Regions from separate parts of the Cellvibrio sp. BR genome, predicted to be linked through region 1. Evidence: riboswitches for the same ligand, from Rfam matches in the RefSeq annotation. Region 1 holds a riboswitch; the other holds the start of a gene.

Region 1 (7,697 bases):
TTGTCGATAATCTCCTGCGCCAAGTGATTGGGGCGTGTGGTTTCGGTGTACATGCCCGGGCGTTTTTTTACCGGGTCCAATCCCGTGAGTACTTCAATATCTTCTGCGGAATAATTAGCCATCTTATTTTCTGTTTACCGATTAATTTAAAAAGCTGAATAGTTAAAAAAGCTGAGTCGTTAAAAAAAAGCCTAGTGATTAAAAAAATCCATGCAGTCAGCAAAAAACCGTTCGAAGCCCTGGAAGGCATGATCGCCACCCGCCTCTATTGTTTGTTTGCAACCTGCGTATTTTTGTACCGCCTTGCGGTAATCGAGGGTTTCATCGCCCGCTTGTACCAATAGCCAATAATTCTGTAGGCGCGAGGGAGCTATATCCACAGCGATAATTTCATCTATGTGGTGCGCACATAAGCGGTAGCTATCATCGGTGTGATAACTTTTCAGGTCAACCTCTAAATAGGCGGGCATAAAATCCTGCGGGCGCACCGCCGGGTTAATCAATACCGCACGCAAGTTATATTTTTCTGCCAGCCAAGTCGCCCAAAAACCGCCCAGTGAACTTCCCATTAAATACACAGGCTCAGGCAAAAGCGATTCAACCAATGCCTCCAGCAGCAGCTGGGTTTGCGCCGGATAAGGGGGGAGTTGCGGGCAGTGGAAACTGATTTCCGGGTGCTGCTGCGCGAGCCATTGCGCCGTTTGCTGCGCTTTAAAGGAGAGAGGGGAACTCAGAAACCCATGGATGTACACCAATGCCGCCATGGGGGATTAATAACCTGCCGATTTATAATCAATCACATACTGTTTGTTAGTAACGCGCAGCACACCCGTATCAAAACTACCGTCACCACGCAGATCAAACCAGCGATAACCGGGCATTTGGGTATCCACTGTAAAATCATCACACTTGGGTTTGAACTGCACACAAGTTGAAGGCGTGGCCAGCAGGGTGACACCTTTGCGCTGCTGCTGGAACTCTTGGTGGACATGCCCCCAGGTCACAATTTTTACCTGCGTATGGGCATCAATCAGCTGGAAGAAGGCATCGGCATTGCGCACTATGTATTGATCGATCCATACACTCCCCACCAGCACTGGTTGGTGATGCAGGGAAATAATCACATGTTTATCGCGATGCGCACGCAAGGCATGCTCAAGAAAATCCAGTTCACTGGCAGCCAACTGACCGTAAACCTGTCCGGGCACACTGGAGTCCAATAAAACCAATACCCACTGCCCCAACATCACCAAACGGCTTTGAATGCCAAGGCGCTCCTGATTGGCGGCCATCAATTCCGCTGAGTCATGATTGCCAGGCAACCAGCTCATAGGCTGGGAGAAGTAGCGGCGAATATTGGTTTCAAAACGCTGATAACAATCTCTATGCGCTTCGCTGGCCACATCGCCAGTACACAAAAGATGATCAAAACCAACCTCAGAGGTTTGAATCAGCTGCAAAACATCATCAAGACTCTGGTCAGTATTAAGCCCCAGAAGGGATTCGCTCTGCTGCGCTCCCAAATGGCAATCGGTTATCTGAATCAGACGCACTGGCGGCTCTCATCCTTTGATAGTCGGGTTTTCTTTGGTGATTGGGTTATTTTTGTCGGGTTTGAACAGATCATCGGACTTTGACGACCTGTCACGATGACTGAGACGTCAAACTAATAGCGATATTAACAGCAACAATATACGCAAGGGAGTTATCACGCCAGTATCAAAAAAGAAAAATGAGATGATCGAAGGCCAAGAAGTGTAAAACTTGAGCGTCACTGTGACCTGATCGACACTCTTTTAAAAAGAGGCGAGTTCACCAACCGCGTGCCCCTGCTCCAAACAAAGATTCAACCACTCCCCCAAAAAACGGTTTAGTTGGTATTTTTCATCACTTTGGTACATGGATTGGTTGGGGTAGTCGTAACGGGGACGTAAACGTTTGTGCCCCTCCCACGCCAATACCTCAGCAAGCTTGGCATCGTGATACATACGCAGAGTAAGTTTGGGCATGGAGAGCCATTGCGATGATTGCCCCACACTTGTTCGGCTCAGCTCCAGAGTGGTGGTGTAGGGGGAGCGCTCGGTGACTCTTAATAAATGTAACCACTGTTGATTTGCACGAGTAACCATAAACCGAATTTCATCGGCCTCAACAGGCGCGGTTAATTTCGTCAAGCGTGCATAATTTGCCTCACACTCCGCCATTTGCAAAGGTAAATCAACCTTGTAACGCTCTTTGTAAGTAACGTACTCGGGCTGAGCCTTGGCAACACGCAATGTAAACATAGAGACCTGATTAAAGTAGTCCCGGACGAAATAGTACCGGATTAAAACGAATAATTTATTACACCATGCGGGTGATATCGCACCATTGCCCGGGCGCACATTCTTTTTCACCCTGAGAGAAGTGTTAGTCACAGACAGGACTAAGTCAATGGCAAGAAAAATTTATTCTGCAGCAACTTGCAAACGCAAACGGTTGCGATTCATTTGCAACCACTGCAAACAAATTAACGCGGCGGCATTATTAAACGCACCGTTTAATAACTCTGCGAAAACATCATCAGCGGCTAGTACATGAACACGAATATCTTCACCTTCCTCTGGCAAACCAAAAACACCGCCGGCCTCACTGAGATCACACAAGCCGCAAAATAAATGTAACTTCTCGTCGCAGCCGCCGGGGCTGGATAAATAATTGCAAATATACTCCATCGCATAAGGTACTATATTTGCCTCTTCGATTAGCTCGCGCCGCGCAACCTCTTCTGGCGACTCGCCCTCCTCCAACATGCCGGCAACCACTTCATAACACCAAGGGCCGTTAGGCTCATCCAAGGCTCCTATACGAAATTGTTCTACCATGCCGATCAAATCCTGTTTTGGATCATAAAGCACAACTGCTACTGCTTCACCGCGCACAAATAATTCGCGACCAATCTCCTTGCCCCAGCCACCATCAAATAATTTGTGGCGCAGAAAGATTTTTTCTACACGGAAAAAACGTTTGTACATTTCTTCGCGGCGAATGATTTCCACATCCGCGCGAGTGAATTCGGGTTTTTTGATCATAAATAAAGTCTTATTGATTATTTAAATCCCCTGCTGCCCTTTCCCAAAGGGCAGCAGGGGGATTTAAAGCCTGGTCGCTGATTTAAACTCTGTGATAGATCTCAGCACCTGCTTCCAAAAACTCTTTGGATTTCTGTTTCATTTCCGCTTCCACATCGATCATCTTGATAATGTCCTGATCACCAATCACCGAAATATCAGTGCCATTTTTTGCCGCGTAGTCGCGTACTTCCTGGGTGATTTTCATCGAACAGAATTTCGGACCACACATAGAGCAGAAGTGTGCAACTTTGGCCGAATCTTTCGGCAGGGTTTCATCGTGATATGAACGGGCGGTATCCGGATCAAGGCCGAGGTTAAACTGATCTTCCCAACGGAATTCAAAACGCGCTTTGGATAATGCATTATCGCGCAATTGCGCACCCGGATGGCCTTTCGCCAAATCCGCCGCGTGCGCCGCAATTTTGTAGGTGATGATACCTTCTTTTACGTCATCTTTATTCGGTAAACCCAAATGCTCTTTGGGTGTTACATAGCAAAGCATTGCACAACCGAACCAACCGATCATGGCAGCACCAATACCTGAGGTGATGTGATCGTAACCCGGTGCTATATCCGTCGTTAATGGGCCAAGCGTATAGAAAGGTGCTTCGTCGCAGACTTCTAATTGCTTGTCCATATTTTCTTTGATCATGTGCATAGGCACGTGACCCGGGCCTTCAATCATGCATTGCACATCGTGTTTCCACGCAATCTTGGTTAACTCACCGAGCGTTTCCAGCTCGCCAAATTGCGCTTCGTCATTTGCATCAGCAATCGAACCAGGGCGCAACCCATCACCCAATGAAAAGCTAACGTCATAGGCTTTCATGATTTCGCAAATTTCGTCGAAATGGGTGTAAAGGAAATTTTCTTTGTGATGCGCCAGACACCACTTGGCCATGATCGAACCACCACGCGATACAATGCCCGTCACACGTTTAGCGGTGAGCGGCACGTAGCGCAGCAATACACCGGCGTGAATCGTAAAATAATCCACACCCTGCTCCGCTTGTTCAATCAAGGTATCGCGAAAAATTTCCCAGGTAAGATTTTCCGCAACACCGTCTACTTTCTCCAGCGCTTGATAAATAGGTACAGTGCCAATAGGCACGTGCGAGTTGCGAATAATCCACTCGCGGGTTTCGTGAATATTTTTGCCGGTAGACAAATCCATCACCGTATCAGCGCCCCAACGTGCACCCCAGGTAAGTTTTTCTACTTCTTCCTCAATCGATGAACCCAATGCCGAGTTACCGATATTGCCGTTAATTTTCACCAGAAAATTACGCCCGATAATCATCGGCTCCAATTCCGGGTGATTGATATTTGCAGGGATAATCGCACGGCCGCGCGCCACTTCATCGCGCACAAACTCCGGAGTGATTTCATCGGGGATACTTGCACCAAAACTCATGCCTTTGTGCTGCTGCCCCAAAGCTTTATATTGAGGATCTACACTCAATTCACGCGCTTGTGCCAGCGCCATATTTTCGCGGATGGCGATATATTCCATCTCCGGGGTAATGATCCCTTTTTTGGCGTAATGCATTTGCGATACGTTCATGCCCGGTTTGGCGCGGCGCGGTTTACGGGTGAGATTGAAACGCAGGCTCGCCAATTTAGGGTCGTTCAGACGTGCATTGGTAAATTCAGAGTGACTGTCTTCCAATACCTCAGTGTCATTGCGCTCTTCAATCCAGGCGGTGCGCACATCGCCCAAACCGGTGCGCAAATCAATTTTTACGTTAGGATCGGTGTAAGGGCCGGAAGTGTCGTAGACACGTACCGGTGGATTCTTCTCGCCGCCAAAATCAGTCGGAGTATCAGCGAGCGTAATCTCACGCATGGGCACTTGAATATCCGCGCGCGAACCCTGCACATAAATTTTTTGTGAGCCAGTAAAGGGCTGTACCGAAGCTTTATCGACTTCGGCGGTTTGGCTGAGAATTTTTTCGACGCTGGTATTCATAATAGTGGCCTTGTCTTAATCAGGTATTTAAACAAAATCGGGATAATAGAACGTGAATTAATAAAAAGAATAAAAGTGATGAACCGGGCCTGAGCCCTGCCCTATGTGCAATTTTTCTGAATGCACTAGTGCTTGATGTAAATACTGTTTTGCCTGTTTCACCGAGTCACTGAGTGATAATTGTTTGGCCAAACCAGCGGCAATTGCCGATGCCAAAGTACAACCGGTTCCGTGGGTATTTTTAGTGGCTAGCCGCGGCGCAGAAAAAGCTTCAACGCCCGTCGGGGTAATTAATAAATCGGTTGCTTCCTCACCATCGATGTGACCGCCCTTCATCAATACCGCGCGTGCGCCCAAAGCGATAATTTGTTCACCTTGCAATTGCATCTGCTCACGATTTTGCGCCATGCGCGTATTCAACAATACCGCCGCTTCATGCAAATTTGGAGTAACCAGCGTAGCGAGTGGTAGCAATGTTCCAATCAACGTGTGGATTGCATCTTCTGCCAATAATCTATCGCCACTGGTGGCGACCATTACCGGATCCAGTACAAAAGGAATTTGTGGGTAAGCACTCAGGGATTCAGCCACTGCTGCAATAATTTCCGCTGTTGCCAACATGCCACTTTTGATCGCACCGACATTGATATCACTCAATACCGAATGAATTTGCTGCTGCACAAACGCCGGAGGAATAGGCAATACACCTTGCACCCCCATAGTATTTTGCGCAGTGAGCGAGGTGATGGCACTGGTACCAAATACTCCCAGCGCGGAAAAGGTTTTTAGATCCGCTTGAATACCGGCACCACCGCCGCTGTCGCTACCAGCAATGGTCAGGGCTATAGGGGTCTGCAGGTGAGGGTTCATTAAATTTCCGCAATGAGTAAAAACAGTAAAGCGCGGAAAGGAGAGAAATAACCAAGGCACACTTAATAGGCATGCAAAAACTGGAGGCTCTCGTTCCCTACGCCGGTACTAACCGGATCAGGTCGGCGGGTATATCTCAGCCTCGTTGCCCGCATACAGCGAACAAAAAGCACCCCGACAAGAAAACCGCAGTCTATTGGAGTTAAGCGGCAGAGTAAAGGTAGGGACGCCGCTTGCTGCGCCCCTACCGGTGAGGTTATTTTTCCTGGGATTTCAATAAGCCCAATTTCCCTGCCAACAGTGCAGTGGTTGGAGCCTGGATCAAAATGGTGCCCAGAATAAAGATAAAGGTGATTGCACCGACCACATCGATACCCGGCACCTTCATGCCAGCCAGAATACCCACCAGCGCTGCCGGGATTACCCCGGTTTCACGGGTCCAACTCATAAATACCAACTCTTTCCATGTCCACTTGGCACGACGGTCAGGGCCTGCGCAAATAAATACCGTCAGGGGACGGGCGATAAAGATAAAAATAAACAACAGGACCAGACCAACACCCAAGTATTCTTTGAGCAAGTGGAAATCTACCTGCGAGCCCAGCAGGATAAAGATAAACATACGCATTAATAGCGCGGTATTACCCACATAATCTTCCAGATACTCGTGTTCATGATCATCGAGCGGCAAATTAAATGTCTCTTTGTTGCCGATCATCACACCGCAGGTAAATACCGCCATAAAACCGGAGGCACCGATTTTGTCGGCCAGCAAATAGACGGTGATAACTGCCAGGATAATCACAAATGGCGTCACTTCGCGAAAAATACCAAAACTGTTGTGCGCCATTAAAAACGCGGCGCTGTAGCCAACAATCGCCCCTAACACCAAGCCCATGCCAGCCTCATACGCCAGCTCCCCCAGGGAGTGAGTCAAGCTAAACCCCTCGCCGGTTCCCATCACATAAGCCACCACTGCAAATGTCGCAATCGCACCCATGGCATCATTGAGCGCTGACTCGCTCATAACCGTTTGTGATACCCGATCTTTAATCGGGACTTGTTTGAAAATCGGTACCAGAGTGGCGGGGTCAGTGGATGCCGTCAACGCCCCTAACACCAGTGCAACACCAATAGGAATGCCCAACCAGACGCCGGCGTAGGTAATGATCGCCCCGGTAATTAATACACCGAAGGTAGCGATCACCGCTAATGAAATCCATATTTCTTTTAACACAGCAAAACGCAGCGTTGCCCCGCCTTCAAACAGCAGATAACAAGCGCCGATGGTGAGAATTAGCTGATTCATCGTTGAGTCAGCTGGCACATGCAATACCCCGCCGATGGTGGGCCCCAAACCAATCCCGATGAGCAAAAAAAGGACTATGTCGGGTACCTTTATTTTTTTGGCGATCACACCGCCTAACAGCCCGGTAAAAATAATGATCCCGACATACATGAGGTCGAGCTTGGCGATATCCAATGACGACATAAGTGCTCCGCAGAAAAGTGAAAAAATGTTAAAGCAAAGAATGTGCGGATGCTGACAGCTGGCGTGAAATAACTTTATAAATTGTGTGTAAATTCGCACCCTTTTTACCCCTTGCGGGTTTTCGATCGCCCATAAAAAAACCGGAGTCAAAGCTCCGGTTTTTCAGCACCGCTCCTGGCGATCAACCAAATACTACATTGGCCAATGTCAAAGCGACTACATAACCACAGGTATACGCAATAAATACAAAGGG
Region 2 (7,697 bases), on a different contig from region 1:
TCGGCTTAAATGAAAAACTCGGGCATAACCCGAGTTTTTGCGATAGCACTGAAGCGAGGTAAATTAACGACCGCTAATCGGATAATTAGGCGCTTCTTTAGTAATTTGAACGTCGTGTACGTGGCTCTCGCCCATACCGGCAGCAGTCACCCGCACAAATTCGGGCTTGGTACGCATAGTACCCAAGTCAGCACAACCGGTGTAACCCATCGCTGAGCGCAAACCGCCCATCAACTGGTGCACGATTGCCGCCAAAGGCCCTTTGTATGCCACACGACCCTCAATACCTTCGGGAACCAACTTTTCTGCACCTGCACTGGCATCCTGGAAGTAGCGGTCACTGGAGCCTTGGGTTTGCGCCATAGCTCCCAAGGAGCCCATACCACGGTAAGCTTTGTAAGTACGGCCTTGGAACAACTCCACTTCGCCCGGCGCCTCTTCAGTACCGGCAAACATGGAGCCCATCATTACTGCATGGGCACCGGCAACCACGGCTTTGGCAATGTCGCCGGAGTAGCGAATACCACCATCGGCAATGGCAGGTACGCCAGTCCCTTCAAGTGCGGCAACTACATTGGCGATGGCCGAAATTTGCGGCACACCAACACCGCTTACGATACGGGTAGTACAAATCGAACCTGGGCCGATACCCACTTTCACTGCATCCGCACCCGCTTCAACCAACGCCAATGCCGCTGCGCCAGTGGCGATATTACCGCCAATCACTTGCACTTCCGGGTATTTGCTTTTGATTGAACGCACGCGATCCAATACATTTTTGGAATGGCCGTGGGCGGTATCTACCACCAGTACGTCCACACCTGCTTCTACGAGCGCTGCAACACGCTCGTCGGTATCGCGGCTGGTGCCTACACTCGCACCAACACGCAAACGACCTTCAGGGTCTTTGCAAGCGGTAGGGTATTTTTCGGCTTTGTTCATGTCTTTAACGGTAATCAAGCCAGTCAGCTCAAAGTTATCGTTAACGACCAATACTTTTTCGATGCGATGTTTGTGCAACAGGTTGCGCACTTCTTCGGCGGTAAAGCCTTCTTTAACGGTAACCAATTGCTCTTTGGGCGTCATGATGCTGGATACGCTGGCATCCAAATTGGTTTCAAAACGCACGTCGCGACCGGTGACTATGCCCACCAAATCGCCGTTATGCAGCACGGGAACACCGGAAATATTGTTTTTGCGAGTCAGCGCGATCAAGTCGCGGATAGTGGCAGCGGAATCGATAGTGATAGGATCTTTCACCACACCGGCTTCGAATTTCTTCACCGCGCGCACTTCAGCCGCTTGAGCTTCAATGGACATGTTCTTGTGGATAATACCAATGCCACCTTCCTGCGCCATGGCAATCGCCAAGCGGGATTCAGTCACGGTATCCATGGCGGCGGAGATGAGGGGAATATTTAATTGAATCTTGCGAGTCAACTGAGTCTTCAGGGAGACATCTTTCGGAGTGACATCCGAATAACCTGGCACCAATAATACGTCATCAAAGGTGAGGGCTTCTTCAGCAATTCGCAACATAGCAACCAACCTCAAGCAGATAAAAAATAAGCGCGGAAGTATAGCGACTTGGGCGCCGCCGGTAAACCAAAAACCACAATATCTAGTGTTGTAAGGCAGCTTAAAGGCGACGATCGAGACTATACCCGCCGCAAGCCTTCCCCTAGAATGACGCCCTATGACTAATACCCTGCACCCAACAACCACTGAACGCGAGATTTTCAGCGTTAGCCAGCTTAACCGACAGGCACGTCAACTGCTGGAAACCCACTTACCGCTGCTCTGGGTGGAGGGCGAGCTCTCCAATGTATCTACCCCCTCCTCGGGCCACTGGTATTTCACCCTGAAAGACGAGCAAGCCCAAGTGCGCTGCTGCATGTTCCGCAACCGCAATATGCTGGTGCGCTTTAAACCACAGCAGGGGCAACATGTACTACTGCGCGCCCGCGTCAGCCTTTATGAAGGCCGCGGCGACTACCAAATCATTGCCGAACACATGGAAGAAGCCGGTAGCGGCGCCCTTCAACGCGCGTTTGATGAACTAAAACACAAGCTGTCGCAAGAGGGACTGTTTAACGAGGCACACAAAAAAGCCCTGCCTCCGCTGCCCAAACACATTGGGGTTATCACTTCGCCGACAGGCGCCGCAATTCGCGATGTTCTCAGCGTACTTGAACGCCGCTTTCCCGGCATTCCCGTCACCGTGATTCCCGTTGCGGTACAGGGCAAAGAATCCGCACCGCAAATCGTAAAAGCCATAGATCTAGCCAATCGCTGCGGCTTGTTTGATGTACTACTGCTAACCCGTGGTGGTGGCTCGATGGAGGATCTTTGGTCATTTAACGAAGAGAGTGTCGCGCGTGCGATTTTCAACAGCAAACTGCCTATTGTTTGCGGCGTCGGCCACGAAGTGGATTTCACTATCGCCGATTTTGTCGCCGACCTGCGTGCACCCACACCATCCGCAGCGGCAGAACTGTTAGTGCCCGATGGCGATGATTGGCTGGATAAATTTATCGGTTTTGAAGTGCTGCTCGAGGAGGCGATGCTGCGCCGCTTGCAGCAATGGCAAAAGCATTTGCACAACCTGCGTCAGCGTTTGCGCCACCCGCGTGAACGCTTGGAACAGCAGGCGCAGCGGCTGGACAACCTGGAGTTGCGCCTCAAAAATCACATCCATAAGCTACTGGCGAACTACAAAAACCAGCTGATACAACTACGACTACGCCAGCAAGCGCATCACCCGCAAATCAGACTCGCACAATTATCCGAGCGCATTAAAAACGCCCAAACACGGCTGCATACGGCGCAACACCGGTTGATTGATCGCAAAAAACAAGCCTTGGGCGAATCAGTGCGTATGCTCAACACGCTCAGCCCACTCAGCACCCTTGAGCGCGGCTATGCGCTGGTGACTGACACCCAAACCCGCAAAGTCATTAGCGACAGCGATCAAGTCATTCCCGGCAGTGAAATCAGTGCCCGCCTTGCGCACGGCGAATTAATTTGTCGCGTGCAATCCATCCGTAAATAAACTGCGTATAGATTGCGAACTAAATTCGTGGCCAGTATATTGGCCACCTTCTTGTCGGAGCGCCTTGGTGCCTCACTTAATGAGTGAGCCATACGAAGGCTGAGATGGGTTCGGCCCAATCCGTAGAACCTGAACAGGCTAATACCTGCGGAGGGAACAAGGTGCATCAGCCACGGCTATTGCCCGCTCTCCGCCTCGACTCAGAGGCACTATGACCACACAATCTTCGACCAAACAATCCGCGGCCAACCTCAGCGCACACCATTCATCCACCCCACAAACTATTGCCATAGCGGGTGCCGGTTTGCTCGGGCGTTTACTCGCCTGGCAATTAAACAAAGCCAGGCTTGATGTCACCCTGTTTGAAGCCGGTAGTTTTACGCCCAGCGAACCCCAGAGCAAACGCGCCGCCGCGTTTACGGCGGCAGGCATGGTTGCACCGCTGAGCGAAGCCGTGGTGTCGGATGAAGGCGTTTACCGTATGGGCCAATTTGCGCTCACCCATTGGCCGCGCTGGACCAATCAACTCAATACTGATAGCACCACAACAGACCCGCTCTTTTTTAGCAACGGCAGCTTGGTCGTGGCACATCCGCAAGACGCCAGCGAGCTGGAACAATTCGCCCGCGAATTACATTTTGTCATTCCCGCTTGCAACAGTTATCAACAAATAACCCAAACACAAATTCAGGCGTTAGAGCCGGATTTAAGCCCGAATTTTCAGCAAGGACTATTTCTGCAAGAAGAAGGTCACCTGCACAATCGTGAATTTCTACGGCTATTGGGCGATAACATTATTAATAGCGCGATTAAAGTGCGAGAACACACCGCTGTCGATGTCGCAGCGGGAAAAGTCATCGCCAACGGCACTGCAGAAGAGTTTGATTTAGTCATTGACTGCCGCGGGCTGGGCGCCAAACCCCAAATGCGACAATTGCGCGGCGTACGCGGTGAGACCCTGCATGTAGAGACCAGTGAGATTCGCCTGCAACGCCCGGTGCGTTTAATGCACCCTCGCTATCAACTTTATGTGGTGCCGAAACCAGGCAATCGTTTTATTATCGGCGCAACACAAATTGAAAGTGAGGATCGCTCACCGGTTACACTGCAATCCAGCCTTGAACTAAGCAGCGCGCTTTACACCTTATCACCCGCCTTTGCCGAGGCGCGTATTATCGAAATGGACACCAATTTGCGCCCGGCGTTTATGGACAACTTACCGAAAGTAAATATTCAGGATGGCCTGATCAGCGCTAATGGATTATTTCGCCATGGGTATTTACTCGCACCGGCCGTGGTTGAAAATGTGCTAGCGCATATTTTTAAAAAACCGGAGCCGATTTTTTCTGCACTGTTAAATCACCACTAAAAAGCACGAGCTTATGACCATTGAACTGAGTGTAAACAACGAAATCAAAACGCTGGCAGACAAGGTGCTGCTCAGCGTTGCCCTACAACAATGGGGTTATGGCGACACTAAAATCGCCGTGGCGATTAATGGCGAATTTGTACCTCGCTCGACTTACCCTGAGCGCGAATTATTGAATGGCGATCAAATCGATATCGTCAAACCGGTTGGTGGAGGTTGATATGAGCTACAACAAACCTGAAAAAGATTTCACGCTCTACGGCGAAACATTTTCCAGTCGTTTTTTATTGGGCACCGCCCTTTATGCATCGCCCCAATTAATGCGCGAATCGGTTATTCAATCGCGCAGTGAAATTGTGACGCTCGGCTTGCGCAGGCAAAACCCGGCCAATCGCGATGGCGATGCAATTTGGCACTATATTCAGGAAAGCGGCTGCCGTTTGCTGCCCAATACTGCCGGTTGTAAATCGGTAAAAGAAGCCGTGACGCTGGCTGAAATGTCGCGCGAAATTTTTAATACCGATTGGATCAAACTGGAAGTAGTCGGCGACGATTACAACCTGCAACCCGATCCCTTTGGGTTACTGGAAGCTGCGGATATTTTGATTAAAAAAGGTTTTAAAGTACTGCCCTATTGCACCGATGATTTAATTTTATGTAAACGACTATTGGATGTGGGCTGCGAAGTATTGATGCCCTGGGGCTCACCCATTGGCACCGGCCAGGGCTTGTTAAATCGCTACAATTTACGCACCCTGCGCGAGCGCATTAAAGACGTACCGATGATTATTGATGCGGGACTGGGCGCGCCCTCGCAGGCCGCCGAAGCAATGGAAATGGGGTTTGATGGGATTTTATTAAATACGGCAGTGGCCAAGGCGCACAACCCGCCACTGATGGCCGAAGCCTTTGCCGATGCAATCGATGCAGGCCGCAAAGCATTTAAAGCAGGCTTGATGCAAAAACGCCAAACGGCCAGCCCGAGTACCCCAACCATTGGCCAACCCTTTTGGCATCAACAGTAATTTTAACGGGCGTTAATATCAGGAAACTGGCGGCGTATTGTGATGAACTATTTGTTTACTTAATACGGCCGCTGATATTTGCAAAACCCTCTTCTATTTTGCGTAAAATTTTTGGGTCTTTTGCATCACCCGATGAGATGTACATTTGCACCATTCGACTCAAGCGCTGCAAATGAAATTTCATTTCCTCTTGCCTAAGCGAGGCATCCGCAACTACTTGAGTGATGCTATTACCCTCTTTACCCGCCATGGATTCAAGGGACTCACGCAAATCTTCTTTGAACAACATGCTACCTTTAAAGGTGGTAGCAATATGAAAAATAACGTTTTGCAATGCATGTAGCTTTCGGTCACCGTGGGTATAGCCCACCGAGGTCAAACAATCGCGCAATTGCGTAAACCAATTCTGTAGCTGCAAATTTTGTTGCAACATCCGCTCAGCAAATTCAGGAACACCACTACCATGCACTACATTGGGCAGCGGCAATTCGCTGCGAAGAATCATGGTAGTCACAATGTCGCAACTGCGATACAAATAAGCGGCGCGATTCATCTCCAGAATAGGAATCACCTCACGCCAACGCCGCCCCTGCGCCTTAAAGCGATTAAAATAAATACCCACAATTGAATCGGCAACGGCAAGAATTTGCCCAGCAATGGAAAGTTCGCTCTCCACTTTAGCCAAAGGGTAACCCGTGCCATCACAGCGCTCGTGATGCTCACTGACCGCAGCAACTATCTCAGCAGATAAACCGGGAACATCCATCAAAATACTACGCGCAATTTCCACATGGCTTTGTATATGCAGCCAATCTTCAGCGGTTAATTTTTCGGATTTATGAAGGATTTGCGGATCGATGTGCAACATACCAATATCATGGGCAATTGCCGCCCAAAATATTTCACCAGACTCCGCCGCAGGCAAGCGCATCTCCTGCGCGATGTAAAGTGCCCAGAGGCTCACGCAGAGTGTGCGTTGATATAAATCATTCATTTGCGCTGCCATCACCGTCAAATACTGCTGCAATAACGGTAGATCCGCCAACTTGGCACATACAGGCTCAAGAGAACTCAGAGGATGCTTCTGCTCTGCTAGAGCTTGAAAATATTCGGTTGAACGAATCGTGCCCAACAAATGCTGCAGCAAATCGCTTGAGGTGATAACTGTCTTTAATTCAATAGAATTGGCGAGCGGGCGAGCGAGAGTTTTACCCTGGAGGGCGAGGCAGGTTTTTTCATCAAGCGGCGCTGACCGCGCAAGCAATAACTCACCATTTACAGTGTAAATATCGTCAGCCACCACTGCCGGATTAGCTGCCGATAATTTAACCAGATAATGAAGATAAGGATCCAATTATGATGGACTCCATTCAAGCAATTGATTAACCCCGCCGACACTATAAAAACGCGCGACAAGCCTCATCCATGTTTTTTATTTTCCCACCAATCAACGCAACACCTGCAGCCTGGAAAATCCTAGCCAAGCAATAAACGCCAGCCCCATACCGTCAATAAGCCCAGCAACAGGCTATAACCCACCATCGAGGCAGCCAACCGAGGCGCTAAATTATGAGTGGCAGCCAGCACACCAGCAGAAATCATCGCGGGCATTGCCGCCTCCAGCAAAATCACATCAGCGGCCAAACCGCGCACATCAAACAACCATAGCCCGCCCCACGCAAAAGCCGGCGTCACAATTAATATGTAGAACAATCCCAATAATAGCGGTGATAAATGCTCGCGCTCTAACGCAAATCGCCACTGCAGCCCCACAGCCACCATCACTACTGGAACCAGTGTAGACGAAATTCGCGCAAGCACCGCCTCCAACCACGCCGGATAGCTACCAAACATAGCCACCATGAAAGCGATTATCAGGGTAATAAATGGTGGAAATAACAAGATGTTGCGCACAATGCCAAGTACCGACCCGTGACCTGCTGAGTAATAGCACGCGAGCCCAACACCTACTGTATTAAGTGCGATAAATGTGCCTAACTGATCATAGAGAATGGCATAGGGTAAGGCGTTTACCCCCAAATGCGCTTCAATCAGCGGGATACCTACGAAGCCCGTATTCCCCAATGTAACGAGCAGCAACATTGCCCCCGTCACCTCGCGTGACCAAGACAACATGCGCGCAGTCACCCAGGTAAGCACTGCTGCAAATAGCATAATCAACCAGGCAGCAACTACGGTAATAACTGCCTGATGACTAAACGAAAGCTTGGGAATTTCAAGCAGAACCAAT

What was found. A riboswitch is a leader RNA that binds a small molecule or an ion and turns the genes downstream of it on or off. The one in region 1 is predicted to bind thiamine pyrophosphate.
Region 2: linked by a shared signal. The riboswitch ahead of O59_RS05490 (FAD-dependent oxidoreductase) and the one ahead of thiD (bifunctional hydroxymethylpyrimidine kinase/phosphomethylpyrimidine kinase) in region 1 are both predicted to bind thiamine pyrophosphate.

The regions. Positions count from the first base shown of each region.
Region 1 is NZ_JH668202.1:422,919-430,615, forward strand. Features, by position in the region: gene parE (DNA topoisomerase IV subunit B) at 1-122, opposite strand, end outside; gene O59_RS12120 (YqiA/YcfP family alpha/beta fold hydrolase) at 192-764, opposite strand; gene cpdA (3',5'-cyclic-AMP phosphodiesterase) at 771-1,553, opposite strand; gene O59_RS12130 (DUF1249 domain-containing protein) at 1,797-2,285, opposite strand; gene O59_RS12135 (NUDIX domain-containing protein) at 2,448-3,071, opposite strand; gene thiC (phosphomethylpyrimidine synthase ThiC) at 3,154-5,082, opposite strand; gene thiD (bifunctional hydroxymethylpyrimidine kinase/phosphomethylpyrimidine kinase) at 5,140-5,952, opposite strand; TPP riboswitch at 6,030-6,139, opposite strand; gene O59_RS12150 (sodium:proton antiporter) at 6,209-7,444, opposite strand; gene nhaD (sodium:proton antiporter NhaD) at 7,626-7,697, opposite strand, start outside.
Region 2 is NZ_JH668201.1:52,762-60,458, reverse strand. Features, by position in the region: gene guaB (IMP dehydrogenase) at 64-1,539, opposite strand; gene xseA (exodeoxyribonuclease VII large subunit) at 1,697-3,052, shown strand; TPP riboswitch at 3,098-3,225, shown strand; gene O59_RS05490 (FAD-dependent oxidoreductase) at 3,264-4,421, shown strand; gene thiS (sulfur carrier protein ThiS) at 4,435-4,641, shown strand; gene O59_RS05480 (thiazole synthase) at 4,643-5,446, shown strand; gene O59_RS05475 (HD-GYP domain-containing protein) at 5,502-6,800, opposite strand; gene O59_RS05470 (AEC family transporter) at 6,923-7,697, opposite strand, start outside.